Regions from separate parts of the Arthrobacter sp. CAN_A214 genome, predicted to be linked through region 3. Evidence: riboswitches for the same ligand, from Rfam matches in the RefSeq annotation. Region 3 holds a riboswitch; each other region holds the start of a gene.
The links. Region 3 has a riboswitch for cyclic di-GMP ahead of IWX65_RS08655 (response regulator transcription factor). Riboswitches for the same ligand answer to the same signal wherever they lie in the genome.
Positions count from the first base shown of each region.

Region 1: it holds a riboswitch for cyclic di-GMP, as region 3 does, so the genes downstream of both, IWX65_RS16585 (cellulase family glycosylhydrolase) here and IWX65_RS08655 (response regulator transcription factor) in region 3, are expected to answer to the same signal.
Region 2: it holds a riboswitch for cyclic di-GMP, as region 3 does, so the genes downstream of both, IWX65_RS03520 (3-oxoacyl-ACP reductase) here and IWX65_RS08655 (response regulator transcription factor) in region 3, are expected to answer to the same signal.

Region 1 is NZ_JADOUU010000047.1:1,716-5,992, forward strand. Features, by position in the region: gene IWX65_RS16580 (hypothetical protein) at 1-641, shown strand, start outside; cyclic di-GMP riboswitch class I at 1,533-1,607, shown strand; gene IWX65_RS16585 (cellulase family glycosylhydrolase) at 1,667-3,217, shown strand; gene IWX65_RS16590 (DUF6221 family protein) at 3,565-3,936, opposite strand; gene IWX65_RS16595 (acetamidase/formamidase family protein) at 4,022-4,277, opposite strand, start outside.
Region 2 is NZ_JADOUU010000002.1:344,485-348,761, reverse strand. Features, by position in the region: gene IWX65_RS03530 (hypothetical protein) at 1-451, shown strand, start outside; gene IWX65_RS03525 (DUF7793 family protein) at 1,240-1,833, opposite strand; cyclic di-GMP riboswitch class I at 2,216-2,290, shown strand; TPP riboswitch at 2,615-2,710, shown strand; gene IWX65_RS03520 (3-oxoacyl-ACP reductase) at 2,757-3,521, shown strand; gene IWX65_RS03515 (recombinase family protein) at 3,651-3,842, opposite strand; gene IWX65_RS03510 (hypothetical protein) at 4,063-4,272, shown strand.
Region 3 is NZ_JADOUU010000007.1:102,291-106,567, forward strand. Features, by position in the region: gene dapF (diaminopimelate epimerase) at 1-553, shown strand, start outside; gene IWX65_RS08650 (Hpt domain-containing protein) at 990-1,451, shown strand; gene IWX65_RS08655 (response regulator transcription factor) at 1,463-2,299, opposite strand; cyclic di-GMP riboswitch class I at 2,481-2,555, opposite strand; gene IWX65_RS08660 (class I SAM-dependent methyltransferase) at 2,691-3,308, opposite strand; gene hflX (GTPase HflX) at 3,466-4,277, shown strand, end outside.

The DNA.
Region 1 (4,277 bases), on a different contig from region 3:
ACTCGGCAGCCGGCAGCACGGCTGCGGTCTCCAGCGAGGGCTCACCGCGGTCGCTTCGGCATCGCATCACTGCTTCACGTACCCGCCGTGGCTGGTTCCTGGCAGGTGCACTGGTGGGCTTTCTTGCCCTCGCGTACACCGTGGAGGCGCTCGTGGGACCGCGTCCCGATGCCACCTTGTATCCGATCGCAGGCGAGGCGGACAGTGTGGTGTTTTCGTTGCTGGAATTCCTGGGAGCCGACGTCGACCGCACCAGCATTCGCGGCTACGAAGCATATCGGGGGGTAGAACCGTGGTTCGCCGTGGATAAGCAGGGACTTCAGTGCTTCATGCTCATCGACCGTTCGGGTCCCACCGTCGACGGCGCCAATTGCGTACCGCCCGGGGTTGATCTTTTTGCGGACATCGACGCGTGGTTCCTTTCGGGAGCATTCGAGGAGGAAGGCCTCCCGCAGGGAGCCTCGCCCGGTTTCATTACCGCGGCAACTCGGTGGATGTCTTTTTCTATCCCGCATCGGAAACCGACTAAGACTTGGATCCCGGGAAATCGGTGGCGCACCCGGGCACCCGCTGCAGCAACGAGTGCATGCGCGTCGGCGGGCATCTCCGCGATAAGCCTGAGCGGTGCGGGCTTGGCGTGAATGGCCCGACTGAGCAGCCGGTAGAACCGCAGCTCGTGGTGCGGCGGGTGTTCCAATACCGGGCGTGGCTTCGTGAGTAGACGACCGACCGGAAACGCTGACTGCTTCAACGGCAGATGCTCTCATATCATCACCGTCCGTGAAGCGTGCCGATTGATCAATTGGGCGTAGCGCAAGCAACGTAGCCCGGAACAACGTGTGGCCTAAAGACTCTGGGTTCCGGCCTCGCGCGGCAAGCGCCCAGGCCTACTGCACGGGCCTCGCTGAGCTCGGGCTGTAGAAGCGTTTTTCTGTTTTTGCTGCTGTCCTGACGGATTGTACGTGTCCGCTCCGGCCGGTCTAGCCCCTCCGTTCCTCCGGGGCCTGCGGTGCAGGAAGTTCCCTGCGGCGCTCCTTCGTCGCTGATCTCCTCCGGAAATTCCCGGCCCCTTGCCCTAGGGGTAGACAGGCCTCCGTCGGCCACAGCTCCGCAAGCTTCGCCAGCAGCCAAAACAACGGGGGAGAGGGGACGCTGGCCGGTCACCAAAGCCGCCCCGCTATGGTCTGCGCCCACACCCGTTTCCACCCGCTTGACAGACATAGAAGCGTCGGGGGAGAGAGCCCACTGCTGGTCACCAAGGGCCCGACACCACCGCAACGAAGGAGCAACACCGTGAATACCGATACCGCAGTTCTGGTCAACACCACCATGAAGGACACCGAGGAAACCATAACCGCCCCGGTCCCGCCACATAGTCATCAAGAGCGATGCAGCCAGAACCTTCCCCTTTTTCCTGCGGAAACACTGCGTTCAAACAAGGGCATAGCCGCATCAATAGCTGAGGTGTCTACCGGAGAATAAGACAAGGCCGTCCGTCTCTACCGCACCAGTTTGTGGTACGAGAGGGTGGTTGCCGACAAGGGCAAACCCGGTGTGAGCCGGGGACGCAAAGCCACGGGACCCACGCGGTCAGCCGGGCTACCGAACAACGAAGGTCTCAGCCATGCGATCCAAACCACCCAGCAGCATGCCATTATTCCAACGTATGCCCAGCACAAAGATGCTAGGCCTGCTCAAGGCCACACTATGTGCCGTAGTGGTACTCCTGGTCCTCAGCGGGCTAGCTGTGGCCAAGACAGGAACGGGTGAGGTGAGAGCAGCGGAAACCACAGCCGCGAACTCCGGTTGGCTCCACACTGATGGCGGAACGATCCGCGATGCGGCAAACAACCCGTACGTGATCAAGTCGACCAGTTGGTTTGGTCTGGAAACCCCGGAATGCGCGCCTCACGGGCTGTGGACCATCAACCTTGCCGAGGGTATCCGGCAAATCAAGGACATGGGGTTCAACACGATTCGCCTACCGTACTCCAATGAGTGCATCACCACCGGTGAAACCAGCTCCATTGACTACTCGGCCAACCCCGATCTGCTCGGCAAAGCCCCGCTTGAGGTCATGGATGCCGTCATTGCCGTAGCGAAAGCCAACGGACTCAATGTCATCCTTGACCGCCACCGACCGGACTCAGGATCACAGTCCGAACTCTGGTACACCCCCACCTACAGTGAGGAAACATGGATCGCGGACTGGGCAAGGCTCGCCGACCGGTATAAGAACAATCCGACCGTTATCGGAGTCGACCTGCACAACGAACCGCGCGGAGCTGCCTGCTGGGGATGCGGAAACCCTGCAACCGATTGGCAGGCCGCCGCCACACGGGCCGGCAATACAGTCCTGTCCATCAACCCGAACCTGCTCATCATCGTCGAAGGCATCGAAAACGAATCCGACGGCACCGCCACCTGGTGGGGGAGCGGACTCAAAGGCGTCGCCACGCATCCCATCGGGCTCGACGTCGATCACCGTGTCGTCTACTCCCCCCACGATTACCCTGGCTCCGTGTACCCACAAAAGTGGTTCTCCGCCCCCGACTACCCCGTCAACCTGCCCGGCGTCTGGGACACCAACTGGGGTTACATCGCCAGACAGGGCATCGCGCCCGTACTCCTCGGCGAATTCGGAACCAAACTCGAAACTACTTCCGACAAGCAATGGCTGGACCAAATGGTCAAATACCTAGACAGCACCGGGATCAGCTACTCCTATTGGTCCTATAACCCCAATAGCGGTGACACAGGCGGTCTTATCAAAGACAATTGGCGAACCCCGGAAACCAGCAAACTCACCGCCCTGGCCTTCCTGCTCCAGGAACCATCAGTCACCCAACCAACGAAACAGGTCACGACCGACTCAACGACTCCACCTTCGCCAACAACGCCTCCGCGTACAGCACAGACCGCTAACTCCATGCAGTGGGTGCCGGAAGCCTCCTGGGAGACAGGCTACGTCGCCTCAATCAAGGTTACGGCCGACGAGGATCTAGAACGCTGGTCAGTGAAGTGGGACGATCCAAACGCCACCGCCGTAGCCAATGCTTGGGGAATGACCTGCACTGCAGTACCCAAAGAATCCATCACCTGTGTAGGAGCAGACTGGGCTTCGACACTGAACCAGGGACAGACTGTCACAGTAGGACTCCAGGTCGACTCCTCCAACATGCCGACTGACCCGCCACTGACGACGACCGTGGACTAGGTTCAACCTACCCAAACGGCAGTCCGGGAGGAACCCTCGGGCGTGCGTGCGTGCGTGCTTACGACGAAAGAAAGAACTAGCGTGTTCTCCTTCGCGGGCCGGTTCGAAAACACCACCTATTGATGAAGCCGCCGGACCCCACACACCGTTTATCGGACGGTCCCCCCGGACGCTGCTGAGTGATCTTCGCTTCAGCAGTTAGGCGCCGATGGCTTTGCGTCGTGCAGTGTTGCTGGGCGCAGGCGTCATGCGCGTTTTGCACAGAGGTGTGTTCGGGTGCTGTCGTTGATCTCTTGGAAGGCCGCGCTGGGTGAGGGCGGCCTGACGTGTCCTTGGTCGCTGAGGTATCAGCTGACCCAGGTGGTCCTGTAGTCGGCGTGCTGGTTCCATGACATGGCCAGAAGTTCGAGCAGTATGCGCACATCGTTTTGTTCACTGGTTGCCTCGTCATCGCGGTGAATGCTTTGCAGATGCGCCACTAAACGTTGCTTGGCTTGGCAGTCCGCAATTACCTTTCCAGGGTGTTGTTGCGCGATGTGACGGGCCAGCGGGTCATCCGAGGCATATCTTGGCCTGTAATTTGGTTGCCCACGATCGGCGTGGCCGCCATGCACGTAGGCACCCAGAACGCCGCCGAACCCGGGATCATGCAGGGCTGCGTGAGCGAGGTCCTGGTCCTCCGCAACGCGGGCCAGGACAAAAGCAACCAGTTCGTTCATCACCTGAACCTACTCACTATTTTTGCGACATCACCGCCATGTCAGGGAACTAGCTCAATGTCGTGGACGCTTTCCGATGATCCACTCAGGTGAAGTCCGCTTTGCTGATGAGCCCGTGTACACCCACGGTGCGGTCCACGACCTGCGACACGGCGAAGTCCGCGGCCGCCGAGAGGTAGGCATAGGCGATGGCGCGGTCCATCCCCCGGTCGTTCTGCAGGAAGTCAAGAGCATTGACGATGGCCCGGCGCATGGCGACGTTCAGGTCTCCGCTGACCCCTCCTCCTGCAAGCCCATCGGGGTCAGAGAGCCCGATGGGAATCCAGGCGTCCTTCGTCTCG
Region 2 (4,277 bases), on a different contig from region 3:
CTACCAATTCCGCAATCACCCTGTGTTGGCCGGAGCCGATCGTCAGATCTTCTTTCCGGGGCCAGTCGCATCCAGCGCCCGGGAAGTGGTTCGCGGCCGAAGAGCACCCGCGAACGACGAGATGGCGGGATACGCCCAAGCAGTCATCGAGGCGCTGAGTGCCGAGGAAACCAGACACGAACCGCCCGAGCCGCTCGTCGAAGTAGAAGACCTCGGCGATCACCCGATCCGCGGCCGTGAAATCGAAGTGTCCTTGCGGGAAGACATCGCCCACGAATACTCCCGGCAGGTGGACCATATGGTCAAGACCCTGGCGATGGAGGACGGGATCACACGCGTCATCCGCGAAGACCGCGAAGTCCTCCTCGTCGCCACACCCAGCTGGAACACCACGCAACTTCAGGAATGGGTCACCCAGGCACTAAGGGATGCCGGAAACGACCATTCATAGGACATTCCTGCTCCTCAGCGCTCAAAGCGGCGCAAGGCGTGATTCACGGGCAGGCACTACCGCTGACTACTGGTATCAGGGGCCTACGATGCCCACTATTGCTATGGCGATGATTACAGCCGCCAATGCCGTGACCCTTACGATGAGGCGCTGGGCGGTACGCAGAACAGCAAAGCAGACCGCCGCCGGCACTAGGATCCCCGCCATGGCGATGGTGATGAGCATCGTTGTGTAACCGGGCCGCATACCCGCGTCCCTCGGCGCGCCTAACCCTGTTGATTCCAAGTAGATGGCGAGCACGCAGCCGAGCATGACGAGTGCACCAGTAATGCTGAGGGCGACGCAACCCCCGATAGCCATCTTCGAATCATCATGCGCGCACCCCCTCCCCTGCGAAAAATCCCCGTCCATCAGAAATATGCCCCATTCTCGGTGCTGTTAGTCGCCCCGTGAAGAGCACCGATATCAGTGCGGTGAGAGTTTTTCGGCGCGGCGCCCGCCATAGGTGATGGTGACGAGTTCTTCGTTGCCGACACCGAGGCTGAGTCTCGACGTGACGCATGGACCGCGTGGCGCGGGTCGGAACGAGCAGGGGAACACAGTCCCGGGTGGAGCCGCCCGGCGCTCTACCTTCATTAGCAAGCCCTGGCGATCAGCAAGACCACAAGATCCTGGGCTGATTCGCCGACAGTACCTTGACCGTGCACGTTGTCACTATATCCCTCGGGTTTTGAGCGGACGAGCGTGCCGTCCCACAATAAATGGTTCTCTGCGCTTCCTGAGGGGTGTCATCTGCATTTGGTGAGCCACTGTTGGGCGTCATTGATTGTGGTGAAGTGCCGGGTGGGGTAGGGCGGGTGGTGTTGTTGTTTGTAGTAGGCAGTGATCACCGGGTCTTCGGTCTCGACTCCGACGATGGCCAGGGCCGCGATATTCAGTCCCGTCGCGAGGGTGTGCAGCGCTTCTTCCGTCACGGAGATCAGGTGATTGAGGCGGATGAGCATCGGCGGGCAAACGGACGGACTGAGCTGGTTGGCCCGGTCGACGATTCCAGCAGCGACAGCGTTGTCGACTTCCGTACTGGCCACACACTCGAGCCATAACACTCCCCCCCGCATTTCGGCAGTGAAGTGCTCGTTGGCGGCAAAAGCACTGTCAGGATGAGCGTCCTTACTGTCTGGTTCACCGTCTTCCCTGAGCCAGGCAATGGCGTCGGACTCGTTGTCGAAGTACCGACTGGGCGTGGCGGAGCGGTAATTGAACGCAGTAAGGACCCTACCCACCTCATCCACACCAACGACGGCGGTGCGGGTGGAACATGTGTCATCAATGAGCAACTGCTTGGCCTCGACAGTAATCCGCTCGACCAACCCAATATGCACCAGCAGAGGCCGCTTTCCATGAGGAGATGCGGCCGTGACCGCCTCGATCGTGGAGTGAATATCCTCTGTGTGTATCGTGACGCCTGGCGCCCACCGCAGGCGCAGAAAGTTCCCATCATCGCTCAACGTGTACCGCCCAGAGGATGGCTCCTGAGACCTTTCCATTTCTCCCCCAGTTCTGACGATCCCTCGTCGTTGCCGCCCCGCCCACCCCATGATGCCGCATCTTCAATCACTACGTGGCACACAAAATGTTCCACTACGTGTGCCAATGAAAGTGACGAAAGGAGCTCGCGTAGCACCCTGGCCACAGACGCGGCTTTCTCGGTTACGCCGAAGGCACTGCGGCGTATGCCTAACCACCACCCCCCCCTTCTCGTTACGCGCGTTAAGGCGAACCCGGCGCGAGTCTGGGACGCAAACCCGCGGAACCCACGCGGTCAGCCGGGTTACCGAACAATGAAGGCCTCACGAATGCTCAGCGAAACCGAGCTGCTCAATACCCAGGGGACAGCTGTTGTTATTGAAGACGACCTGGATATCCGTAACCTCGTCTGTGCGTGCTGCGCCGAGCCGGGTTCGACGTGCGCTCAGATGCGACAGGGCGCGACGGGGTAGAGGTCGTACGCAGTAGTACCCCACGCGCCGCCCGTCAGGCCAAAAACACCAATGAATTTACAGTCCCCATCATGGAGCCCAGATGCGCACGCCTCACACGGGGGCTCCTGCAACCCAGGGAAATAATAGGCTTTCTGGGCTCGGAGAGAACGTGTACTCTCGAGGCAGTGACACGGGGTGCCGGTATCAACCGGCTGAGATGACACCTGTTGAACCTGATCCAGTTCGTACTGGCGAAGGGATGTCCTGCCAAACCCAGGTGTTATCGGTCCCGCATCTTTTCGCCCTGACCCTCAGGGAGCCTTATGCAGATTACAGAACAGATCGTCCTGGTCACCGGCGGTGGCCGCGGTCTCGGCCGCCGCATCGTCCAAGCCTTCGCCGCCGAGAGTGCCCGGGTGATCATCAACTACCACGCCAGCCGGGACGCCGCCCGGCAACTGACGAATCACTTCGGCTCGTCTCGGGCCGTGGCCCTGGAGGCTGATGTCACCGATCCCGAACAGGTGGCCACCATGCTCGAACGAGCGCAGGAACACTTCGGCGCCCCGGTCACCACCGTGGTGAACAACGCCCTGGCGGCCTTCTCATTCAATGGGGATGCCCGCTCACATGCAGCGAAAATTGGTTGGGACGAGTTCGCAGCCCAGTTCTCCGGGAGCGTCCGGGGGGCCCTGAACACCACGCAGGCGGCCCTGCCAGGCATGCAGGAACAAGGCTTCGGGCGGATCATCAACATCGGCACCAACTTGTTCCAGAACCCCGTGGTGCCCTACCACGACTACACCGCAGCGAAAGCGGCACTGCTGTCCCTCACCCGAACCCTGGCCAAGGACCTGGGCGGGCACAATGTGACAGTGAACATGGTCTCCGGAGGGCTGCTGCGCACCACCGACGCCAGCGCAGCCACCCCCGAAAAGGTCTTCGACCTTATCGCCTCCTCCACACCATTGAGACACGTCACCACACCGCAGGAATTCGCTGACACCATCCTCTTCTTCGCCTCGCCCTGGGCGAGGTCGGTTACCGGGCAGAACCTGGTGGTCGACGGCGGGCTAGTCATGGACTGAGCCGGACACCCATAAGCGCGTACCGGCAATTGCACCTCAACGCTTTCCTCTTCGGCGCCCGCCATCAAGGCAGCGCCCCAACTCCCCCGTGGAGCAACTAGGGGACATTTCGTACTGGAAACTGAACCTTCAGCAGTCCCCCACCTCATCACCCTCCCGTAGATGGTCGAGCAGCTTATCCAGCTCGGGCCTACCGGCCATCGTTCCGCTCACACCATGGTCGGTGAACATCCGGTTGCAGCCGGCCGCTTTCAATGTTGCGTGCTGCAGGTCTGCGTTCTGCTCCAGCGTGCTGACCCTGGCATACCCGATGCTTCCCATCTCGACTCGCCCTCAAGCTCATCAAAGGACTTTTTTACTTTGTTGAGAATAACCGCTGAGCGCGGACCCGCGGTGGGAGGACTGGCGGCTACGCCGCGTCACCGGCGTCGACGGTTCTTGAGCGGCGGTAGGCGGGGCGCGTGGCCAGGTCATGGCGGGATCAAAAAGGTACACCAAGCACTACGCCAGGCTGATGGACGATCGGATCGAGGAATTCATCATGCGCAAGGAACTGATCATGCTCATCGCGGCCGAACTCGACGTCGAAAACTGCCAACCCACCGACTTCCCCAAGCCACGCCGGATGTACGTGTGGATCCGCTATCCCTCAAAAGCAATTCGCATCCAAGCGCATGCGATCGCCTACACACGGACAGCGGTGAAGATCCGATTCCTCGAACCGTTGATCAAAATCCAGCGTGAGGGCTGAATGTG
Region 3 (4,277 bases):
GTCCGCTGACGGTTACTCGGTGGACATGGGCCCCTGGGAATTCATCCACCCGGATACCGCGGTGGCCCGCGGCACGGATTCCCTGGTGGAAATCCAGGGACTCGACGTGGCACGCCCCGCCCTGTCGGTCAGCATGGGGAACCCGCACACCGTCGTCGCACTGGCAAGTCTCGGGGAGTTGACTGCCGCGGCCCTGCACACTGCCCCGGCCGTGGAACCGTTCCCTGCCCAGGGCACCAACGTCGAGTTGGTCGTGCCCAACGACCCATTGGTCGAGGACGGCGTCGGTGTCGTCACCATGCGCGTCCATGAGCGCGGTGTGGGAGAGACGCAGTCCTGTGGCACGGGAGCCTGCGCGGCGGCCGCTGCAATCCGGTACTGGGCGGGGGATTCGGCTCCCTCCCGTTGGGCCGTCGGGGTGCCGGGAGGCGTGGTCGGCGTCGTCTTCCATGTGGGCGTGGACGGACTGGAGCACGTCGAACTGAGCGGACCGGCTGAACTGGTCGCCGAGGGCGTACTGTTTCCGGCGTCGTTGCAAGCCCTTTCCCACTGACCGCACGCATCCCCGTGTTGGAGATCGGGGTCAGGCAGGGTTTCCGCAGGATCGTCCGAGGTGCACAGACGCTGACGTTCGGTGCGTCGACAGCAGCGTCCGGACCCCTTGGGCCGGGTCCGTACAGCCCGTAACGACGTCACCTTTCGTTGAACTGCGCTGACACCAGACGGGACATCCGCCACGGTGCTGCAGGGCGCGGGACGCCCCTGACATCTGCCCTGTTCGACTACTCTCTCGGAGGAGGGTGTGGTGCGGGCACGGACGGGAAGCGGGCAGGTTCGGCCTCGTATCCGTGCCCCCTGACAGGCGCGTCACCAGGGGCTCAGCCACGGCATCGGGCAGATTCCCCGGACCGGAAAACACAAAGCGCAAGGTTTACGCAGGTTGGACGAAAACAATGATTTTCCCGCCGGGATACACGTAACATTCGGAGGTGCCCTCCACTCACTTCCCTTCCGCCGGCGACGGGCTCCCGGATGACCATACGGGCTTCGGCTGCGGGCAGGTCCACTCCGGATCCTCCTCAGCGTGCAGCGAGTGCGAGCCGTTGGTGGACCGGAACGTGCTTCGTGAACTGGAGAAGGATTTCGACAGCCCGACGGTGGTGCATGCGTTCGCCCGGGACTTCGCGCAGTCCTGGGACGGGAAATATCGGCGCCTGGTCCGCTTCGTGGAGGACCGGGACAAAGCGGGGGCGAAGGAGGCTGCGCTGAGTGTGAAGGTCACCTCGACGATGGTCGGAGCGGCGCGGCTTGCTTATCTCGCTGCCTGGTTCGAAAAGCTCATCGAGGCCAACGACATGGATGCCGCCGCCCGGACCCTCGCGTACGTCGAGGCCTGCGGCTCCGACACCACCTCGGAACTCCTCGACACCTACATACCCCCGGACCTGTGAGGACTGCGCTCCTACGGAACCGGCTGCTGCCCGGGTGAAGGGACGAGCCGGTACCCGATGCCCCGAACCGTGGTGATGAGGTCAGGAGAACGCGCGTTGTTGGAGAGCTTCCGGCGCAGATTCCCGATGTGGACCTCGATCGCGCGCTGATCCGCGTCGCTGACATACGAATATCCCCGGTAATCCTCGCCCCGGACAACCCCGACGAGTGCGGACCTCGTCCGGACGGCTCCGTTACTTCGCAGCAGGTCGTGCAGCAGATCGAATTCACTCCTTGTCAGGAGCAGTTCCTCGTCGGCCAGCTTCGCCGTCCGGGCTTCCCGATCAAGAACCAGATCACCGTGCTGAAGCACCGCAGAATTCCTCAGGACAGCGGCAACGGTGGGGGCAGCGGCGGGAGCGGGCGGAGAAGTGCTGGGTGGAACCGGCAGCCCGAGCGGACGGGTCGCCTCGATTCGTGGCCGACGCAACATCGCATCGATCCTCGCCCTCAGCTCCCGTGGACGGAAGGGCTTGATCAGGTAGTCGTCAGCTCCGGCCTGCAGGGCCGTGAGGGTATCCAGTTCATCGGCTCGGGCACTGAGCATGATGACGTAGCAGTCACTGATGTTCCGGATACGCCGGAGCACCTCGTAGCCGTCGATGTCGGGCAGACCGACGTCGAGTGTCACAACCGTCGGGGCGTTCCTGCGCACCACCTCCACTCCGTCCCGTCCCGTTGCTTCGGAGTGGACGTCGAAACCTGCCTGCCGCAGCACAGCGACAACGATGTTCCGGATATCGATGTCATCCTCGATGACGACGGCTGACCCCTGCTCAGGACTTCTGACGGAGGTTTCGGTACTCATGCCGAGGCCTCGGTCGCAGTTCTTCGGACGGGTGCACCCGAACCGCCCGTTCTGCACGAAACCCGAGGAAAGGAAGCGCAGGGCATGTTCGCCCGTGTTCCGGGGGCAGCAGTGCCCGGGAAAGCAACAAATACCGACGCTTCCAATAAGCATGTGTACGGCATGGTTGAGACCTTTGCTGTTCGGTAGCCCGGCTAACCGCGTGGGTCCCGTGGCTTTGCGTCCCTGGCTTGCACCAGGTTTGCCCTTATCAATGGGCGAATGCCCATACATGTTCACGGACTTTATCAGGGTGGATCGCTCGTCGACTACCGACTCGATGACGCCTTTCTCACGGGCCGCACCGACGGCATCCGCACGAGTACCCGTCGCTTGAACCCGCCGCGCTTCCTCAGATTGGCGAGTTGCCCCGCTTCACGTGGAGCACCCGAAACGACTTCGAGGTGTCCGCGCGTTGCACGGCGAAGCCTTCCGGCAGCGACTCCGCCAGCCACCGCTGCAGCGAGTCGGCGCCGAGGTTCTTCTGCACCACCAGCCAGGCATCGCCGTCGGGCGCAAGCCTCGGGAGCCAGGCAAGCAGGAGCGCATGGAGCTCCTGCTTGCCGATGCGGATGGGAGGGTTGGACCACACCGTGTCGAATTCGAGGGTAGGGTCGACGCCGTCGGGCGTGCTGACGTGGACGTTCGGCAGCCCGAGCCTCGCGGCATTGTCGCGGGTGAGTGCGAGGCAGCGCTCATTGACGTCCACTGCGTAGACAGCTGCCGCCGGCGCCTTGAGAGCCATGCTCAGCGCGAGCGCACCCCAGCCGCAACCGATGTCCAGGAGCCGGGCTCCCGACGGCCGAGGTACGGCATCCAACAGAATGGCCGTACCCTTGTCGACGCCGTCGGGGCTGAACAAACCGGACGATGTCACCAGTTCCCTGCGCTGTCCATCGAGGACGACGGAGAGTGGGCGGCGCACCTCCGGTCCTGCGGGCTTGGCGGTGAAGTAATGCTGGGAGTCCATGGCAGAAGCCTAGTGCCGACAGCGCCTCCCTCCCGGCACGGGGGGTGAAACCGCCCGCCCCCACGGAAGAGGATGCTGCGGTTCCGCGCAGAGTGAAGTGCTGGAACGGAACGGCGGAAGGGAACTAGAATTGAAGTCCACTGTTACAAGGGAGAATATGACCACGAACTCCGGAGGATCCACCGGTGCCGACATGGGACCGGAAGAGATCCAGGCCGTTATCGACCGAATCCTCGCACATGACGAGGCAGCTTCGGCAAAGTCCTCGGGCGGGCAGGGACAGGAAACCGCCTCGTCTCCTCATGAGCGCACGTGGCGCTCTCGGGCCCAGGCGATTTCTGAGGAGGCCGATGAACGGTTCTCCTTCGACGGCGACCAGCAGGATCTCGCGGAGCGCCGTGCGCTACGCCGGGTGGCCGGGCTCTCGACGGAGCTCGAGGACGTCACCGAGGTCGAATACCGACAGCTGCGGCTGGAGCGGGTGGTGCTTGCCGGCCTGTGGACGGAGGGGACGGCGCAGGACGCTGAAAACTCCCTGCAGGAGCTTGCCGCCCTGGCTGAGACCGCAGGATCGGAAGTTCTTGATGGAATGGTTCAGCGCAGGCTCAAGCCGGATCCCGCAACCTTCCTCGGCTCGGGTAAAGCACAGGAACTGAAGGACATCGTCACGGCGACGGGTGCCGACACGGTCATCGTGGACAGCGAACTGTCCCCTTCCCAGCGGCGAGGACTCGAGGACATCGTGAAGGTCAAAGTCATTGACCGGACCGCCCTGATCCTCGACATCTTCGCCCAGCATGCGAAGTCCCGGGAGGGCAAGGCCCAGGTGGAACTCGCCCAGCTCGAGTACCTCCTCCCTCGCCTTCGCGGCTGGGGTGAGTCCATGTCCCGCCAGGCCGGCGGCCAGGTCGGCAGCGCAAGCGCTGGCATGGGTTCGCGTGGCCCGGGCGAGACGAAGATCGAGCTCGA